2 linked regions of the Ruegeria pomeroyi DSS-3 genome follow. The protein of the gene in region 1 binds, or shares a complex with, the protein of each later gene. Links are inferred from orthologs where the notes say so. Each region holds a gene or a part of one and is shown on either strand. Other genes may lie near its edges.

Evidence for each region.
Region 2: the proteins of clpA (region 1) and clpS are in contact, whole or in part, in a solved structure (PDB 1LZW), measured with the Escherichia coli proteins. The link is inferred for Ruegeria pomeroyi DSS-3 from one-to-one orthologs.

Annotation. Positions count from the first base shown.
Region 1 is NC_003911.12:3,375,368-3,378,730, reverse strand. The notes cover bases 227-3,272. They hold clpA (ATP-dependent Clp protease ATP-binding subunit ClpA), read right to left. Parts: upstream 2,891-3,272; coding sequence 563-2,890; downstream 227-562. Other genes in these bases: gloB (hydroxyacylglutathione hydrolase), read right to left, coding at 3,065-3,272; SPO_RS16060 (M23 family metallopeptidase), read right to left, coding at 227-563. Also shown: more of SPO_RS16060, read right to left, coding at 1-226; more of gloB, read right to left, coding at 3,273-3,363. UniProt on the Escherichia coli protein: ATP-dependent specificity component of the ClpAP protease. It directs the protease to specific substrates. It has unfoldase activity. The primary function of the ClpA-ClpP complex appears to be the degradation of unfolded or abnormal proteins.
Region 2 is NC_003911.12:3,857,141-3,860,408, forward strand. Bases 30-2,980 are described here. They hold clpS (ATP-dependent Clp protease adapter ClpS), read right to left. Parts: upstream 1,701-2,980; coding sequence 1,359-1,700; downstream 30-1,358. Other genes in these bases: SPO_RS18520 (SDR family NAD(P)-dependent oxidoreductase), read right to left, coding at 30-310; SPO_RS18525 (class I SAM-dependent methyltransferase), read right to left, coding at 348-1,313; SPO_RS18535 (HAD family hydrolase), read left to right, coding at 1,791-2,492; SPO_RS18540 (D-alanyl-D-alanine carboxypeptidase family protein), read left to right, coding at 2,751-2,980. Outside these bases: more of SPO_RS18520, read right to left, coding at 1-29; more of SPO_RS18540, read left to right, coding at 2,981-3,268. UniProt on the Escherichia coli protein: Involved in the modulation of the specificity of the ClpAP-mediated ATP-dependent protein degradation.

The sequences.
Region 1 (3,363 bases):
CCGCATTGTGCCGTCTCGCCGGTGTCGAAGGGATCGATCACCGCGCCGTTGTGGCGCACCGACAGATGCACATGCGGAAACTGGGCCTTGCCGCTGATTCCGACCTGACCCAGAACCGTGCCGCTTTGCACCCGGTCGCCCTTGCGCACCCGGACCGAGCCCTGTTTGAGGTGGCAATACTGGGTTTCCCAGCCGTCTTCGTGGCGAACCACCACGCCGTTGCCGCATTCCCGGCCTTTGACCTCGGCGGCATTTTCGGGGCCATAGATGCGGTCGACGACCCCATCGCGCATGCCGGTCACGATACCGGGGGCCGAGGCCAGCACGTCGACGCCCGCGCGCATCTGCGCCAGCGTGGCGAGCGAGAAATCGGTGCCCTTGTGCCCATCATAGCTGAGCCCGCCACAGGTAAAGTCACGTGCGCCTGTGTCCGGGTCGCGGTCGACATACTGCTGGATATGGCAGGTCTCGCCCAGGGTGCAGGCGATGGGCAGGTCCAGAACGGGATCGCTCGCCGCGGGCAAGGCGGCGAGCGAGAGAAGGAGCGTAAGCCCCAGGCGCATCAATCGGCGGTCAGCAGCGGCGGCCTGTCGCCAGAAATCCGCGGCCGGTCGGGGCCGTCGATCTGCAACACCAGCTCTCCGGCCTTGACGCTGACCCGGACGACACCGCCCTTGGCAAGCTTGCCGAACAGCAGTTCCTCGGCCAGCGGCTTCTTGATGTGTTCCTGGATCACCCGGCCCAGCGGGCGGGCGCCCATCTTGTCGTCATAGCCCTTGTCGGCCAGCCATTCGGCGGCCTGCGGAGTCAGTTCGATATGCACATGACGGTCCATCAGCTGGGCCTCCAGTTGCAGCACGAACTTCTCGACCACCTGCAGAATGACCTCCTTGGGCAGCGGCGCGAACGAGATCACCGCGTCCAGACGATTGCGGAACTCGGGCGTGAAGGTCCGCTCGATAGCGGCGGTATCCTCGCCCTCGCGCCGGTCGCGGCCAAAACCGATGGCCGATTTCGCCTGTTCTGCGGCGCCCGCGTTCGAGGTCATGATCAGCACCACGTTGCGGAAGTTCACCGTGCGCCCGTTATGGTCGGTCAGCTGGCCGTGATCCATCACCTGCAACAGGATGTTGTAGACATCCGGATGCGCCTTCTCCATCTCGTCCAGCAACAGCACGCAATGGGGATGCTGATCGACCCCGTCTGTCAACAGCCCGCCCTGGTCAAAGCCGACATAGCCCGGAGGCGCGCCGATCAGACGGCTGACGGCGTGTTTCTCCATGTATTCCGACATGTCGAAACGCAGCAGTTCCACGCCCAGCGTTTCTGCAAGCTGTTTGGCCACCTCGGTCTTGCCGACACCGGTGGGACCGGCGAACAGGTAGTTGCCGATGGGCTTTTCAGGCTCGCGCAGCCCGGCGCGCGCCAGTTTGATGGCGCTCGACAGGGCCTCGATCGCCTTGTCCTGGCCGAAGACCACCCGTTTCAGGCTGGCTTCGAGATCTTTGAGAACCTCGGCATCGTCCTTGGTGACGTTCTTGGGCGGAATGCGGGCGATCTTGGCCACCACGGCCTCGATCTCCTTGACGCCGATGGTCTTGCGCCGCTTGCTTTCGGCGACCAGATGCTGCGCCGCGCCGGCCTCGTCGATCACGTCGATCGCCTTGTCGGGCAGCTTGCGGTCGTTGATGTAGCGCGCGCTGAGTTCCACCGCCGACTTGATCGCATCGGCGGTATAGCGCACTTCGTGATGCTCCTCAAAATAGGGTTTCAGCCCTTTCAGGATCTTGACGCTGTCCTCGACCGTGGGTTCGTTCACATCGATCTTCTGGAACCGGCGGCTGAGCGCGCGGTCCTTCTCGAAATGCTGGCGGAACTCCTTGTAGGTGGTCGACCCCATGGTGCGCAGCTTGCCGCCCTGCAACGCGGGTTTGAGCAGGTTCGAGGCGTCCATCGCCCCACCCGAGGTGGCCCCGGCGCCGATCACGGTATGGATCTCGTCGATGAACAGCACCGCGTCGGGGTGATCCTCAAGCTCGTTGACCACGGCCTTGAGCCGTTCTTCGAAATCGCCGCGATAGCGGGTGCCCGCCAGCAGCGCGCCCATGTCGAGCGAATAGATCGTGGTCTTTGACAGCACCTCGGGGATTTCGCCAGCGACGATCTTGCGCGCCAGGCCCTCGGCGATAGCGGTCTTGCCAACGCCGGGATCGCCCACCAGAAGCGGGTTGTTCTTGCGGCGGCGGCAGAGGACCTGAATGCAACGCTCGACCTCGTGATCGCGCCCGATCAGCGGGTCGATATCGCCGGCGCGCGACTTGGCGTTCAGGTTCACGCAATACTTGGACAGCGCGCTTTCTTTCTGCTCGCCGTCGCCAGAGGGCGCGCTCGATGTCTCTTCCTCGCCATGTTCGGCGCCGGTCACGGGTCGGTTCTCGCCAAAGGCGGGATCCTTGGCGACACCATGGGCGATGAAGTTGACCGCATCATAGCGGGTCATGTCCTGTTCCTGCAGGAAATAAGCGGCGTTGGATTCCCGCTCGGCAAAGATCGCGACCAGCACGTTGGCGCCTGTCACCTCGGTCCGGCCCGAGCTTTGTACATGGATCGCGGCGCGCTGGATCACGCGCTGGAACGCGGCGGTCGGGACCGCCTCGGACCCGTCGATATCGGTGACGAGGTTCGACAGATCCTCGTCGACGAATTCCACCAGAGTGTCGCGCAATTCCTTCAGATCGACGCTACAGGCCTGCATCACCCGAACCGCGTCGGGTTCGTCCAGCAGCGCCAGCAGCAGATGCTCCAGCGTGGCGAATTCGTGGCGCCGTTCGTTTGCAGCCGCCAGGGCGGCGTGAATGGCCTGCTCAAGTGTGCTCGAGAATGAAGGCACAGGCGTGCTCCTCTGTCTTGGGTCGGGAGGGGGCCGAGTAGCGGTCGGACCCCACATCCAACCATGTGCTCATAGTATTAGAGTTTGGTTGATGTGTGCGGCTCTTCAAGGGTTTTCTTGCCTTTGCCGCTCACATTTATGGTGACAGGTGGCGCGAATGTTGCATTTGCGGCATCAGAAGTGGTCCTTGCGGGCGCGGATTTCCGCAAAGACACGGGCGGGATCGGCCCCTTGCATGCCCAGAAGGCTCTGGATACCGGGATCGGCTGCGCGCAGGAAGGGGTTGGTGGACTTTTCCAGCGACAGCAGGCTGGGGACGGTTGGCCGCCCCTCGGCCCTTGCCTGATCTATCTCTGCGGCGCGGGTTTTCAAGGCCGCGTTATCCGGATCGACGCTCAGGGCGAAACGGGCGTTGGACTGGGTGTATTCGTGGCCGCTGCACACCAGGGTGTCGTCGGGCAGGGCGGCCAGCT
Region 2 (3,268 bases), 480 kb from region 1 along the record:
CCTCGGTATCCAGCGGATCGGTCGGGATCACCTGCCGCGCGCCATTCACCAGAATGTCGATCTGGTCGAACGCATCGATCGTGGCGGACAGCAGGTTGGCAACGGTCAGCCGCTCGCGCAGGTCACCGGCGAAATAGCGGATATTGCCATCCTCGGCCAGGTCGCCCAGCTGCTCTTCCAGCCCTTTTTCATCCATGTCCGCGAACATGACATTGGCCCCGGCCGAGGCGAATTGGCGCGCGATGGCAAGGCCGATACCATTGGCCGCGCCGGTGACGATGGCGGTCTTGCCTGCGATGGAAAAGGACATGAGCTTTCTCCTGACTTTGGGCGCAACTTAGCCGGGTTCAGCGCCGGGGGCGAGAGGCGTGAAAGACCTTGAACCGGTTGTCGCCCGCAACCTCGGCCACCTGCTGAAACCGCTCGTTCAACGCCGCCTCGTAGGGCAGGTGCCGGTTGGCCACCATCCACAACTGCCCCGACCCGGTCAGATTGCGCGCCGCTGCGGTGATAAAGCCTTGCCCCAACGCCGGTTCGGCGGCACGCCCAGTGTGAAAGGGCGGGTTCATCACCACGCAATCCAGCCGCTCGGGCGCCTGCCAGCTCAGCACGTCGGCCCAGTGAAAGCTGGCGCGCGGATCGTCGATATTGGCGCGCGCGCAGTCCAGCGCGGCATGGTCGGCCTCGACCAGATGCAGCGCACGCACGCCCTCGCGCGACAGGATCCCCGCAGACAGATACCCCCAGCCCGCGCCCAGATCGGCGATCACCTTGCCGGGCTTCTGCGGCAGCGCCTCCAGCAGCAGGGCCGAGGCGGGGTCGACCCCATCGGCGGAGAACACGCCGGGTGCGGTGCGAAACCCCGCAACCTGCTGATCGGCGGGCGGGACCCAGTCGGAAAAATCCGCCGCCTCAGCGTGGAACCAGAAGATCTTGCCATGTGCCTTGGACAAAGGCCCCTCGACCGCGACCCGCTTGCGGATGTCCTTGAGCAGGCTGTCGACCCCGTCGGTCTTGGCCCCGTCCACCACCACCCGCCCGGAGGCGCGGCGGCAGGCCTCGGCCACCATCGCGCGCGCCTGCGCCTTGGCGCGCGGCAGGATCACCACCGCATCGGCGCAGGGCGCATCCGATTGCGCCACGGTATGAAAGCCGCGCGCGGCGAAATGGTCGTGCCAGGGGCGATAGGGTTGCACCACCTCGGTATCGGGCGGCAGCGCCGAGAGGTCGTGATCGGGCGTCGGACCCAGCACCGATAAAGGCGCGCTCAGGTCCAGCCCCGAGGCCAGCGCAAGCTCAAGACGCGAAGACATGTTCGGATATCCGTTCCGGGACCTTGCGGCGCAAATGGCGCGGCATCAGTCCTCTTTTTCCATGGTGCATTGCAGCGGATGCTGATGACGGCGGGCGAAATCCATCACCAGGCTGACCTTGGTCTCTGCAATCTCGTGGCTGAAGACACCGACCACCGCGACCCCCTTCTTGTGCACGGTCAGCATGATCTCGAACGCCTGCGCGTGGTTCATGCCAAAGAACCGTTCCAGCACATGCACGACAAATTCCATCGGCGTGTAATCGTCGTTCAGCAACAGCACCTTGTACAGCGGCGGGCGCTTGGTCCTGGGGCGCGTCTGCAACAGGACCGAGGCATCATTGTCCTGGTCATGCTTGTCCGACATCATGTGCAATTGTGCAGTCATGGGGTGCGCGTATCCGATTCCGGGTTCGGTTTGGTCGCAAGCTTATATAACCTTAGCGCAGAAATGGAAAAGAGAAAGCAAACGCGACAGATGGTGCAAAATCTGACCACTGTCGGCTTTGATGCCGATGACACGCTCTGGCATAACGAGCGGTTCTTTCAGATGACGCAGGACCATTTCGCCGGGCTGCTGGCCGATTTCGCCGAAGCCGACCACCTGATGGAGCGGCTGTTGGCCGCCGAACGGCGTAACATCCGCCACTATGGCTACGGGGTCAAAGGCTTCACGCTGTCGATGATCGAAACCGCGATCGAGGTGACCGAGGACCGGGTGCCCGCGGCCGTGATCCGGCAGCTGATCGAGGCCGGGCAAGAGATGCTGGCCCACCCGATCGAGCTGTTGCCGCATGCCCGCGCCGCGGTCGAGGCAGTGGCGCAGACCCATCGCGTGCTGCTGATCACCAAGGGCGATCTGATCGACCAGGAACGCAAACTGGCGCAATCAGGGCTGGGCGACTTGTTCCATGGGGTCGAAATCGTCTCTGAAAAGACGGCCCAGACCTATGAGACCGTCTTCGAGCGTCATGGCGAGGGGGCCGGGCGGGCGATGATGGTGGGCAACTCCATGCGCTCGGATGTGCTGGCGCCGATCCTCGCCGGGGCCTGGGGCGTTTACGTGCCGCACGGGCTGGAATGGGAGATCGAAAAGGCCGATCCGCCCGAAGACCGGACCCGGTTTCACAGCCTGCCGGACCTTGGCGCCCTGGCCGATCTGGTCGGGCAGCTGGGTTGAGCCTGAATCGCGCCCGGCGTGATCTGTGTCACGAAACAGGCCGCTTCGAATCACGCGGTGCCGCGCCACAATATTGCCATGATCGCCGGTGTTGGGTCGTGTCTCGCCCCACCCCCTAGATGTGGTTCAGGGGCGTGGCGGAATTTCCGCCGATGTTCACAACCTGCGGGTTTATTTTGAGAATTCGCTGTGTTAGCCTTGGGCAAAGCAGAATAAACAAGCCAGCCGGAAACCGGCGGCCCGAGGCAGACAGAGGCAATGATCGTGCAGGTTCGGCAGAAAATGCCGGCCCGTTTGGGCCTGATCCTTTTTTTCGCGATCTGGATGATCGCGGCGCTCTCTGGTGTGGCCAGGGCAGCCCCCTATGCCGCGATGGTGATCGACGCGCGCACCGGCGAGGTGCTGCATGCCACAAATGCCGATACCCGTCTGCACCCGGCCTCTCTGACCAAGATGATGACGCTCTACATCGCCTTCGAGGCGGTCCGCAATGGCGAGCTGACCATGGATACCCAGGTGCGGATCGACCCCTTCGCCGCTAAGGAACCGCCCTCGAAACTGGGCCTGCGCGCGGGGCAAAAGATCGCCTTTCGCTATCTGGTTCGGGCCGCTGCGGTGAAATCGGCCAATGATGCCGCCACCTCTATCGGCATTGCGATTTCCGGGTCCGAGGCCGCTTTTGCCCGGCGCATGAACCGCACCGCCAAGGCGCTGGGGATGACGCGCACCACGTTCAAGAACGCCCATGGGCTGACCGAATCCGGCCATCTCAGCAC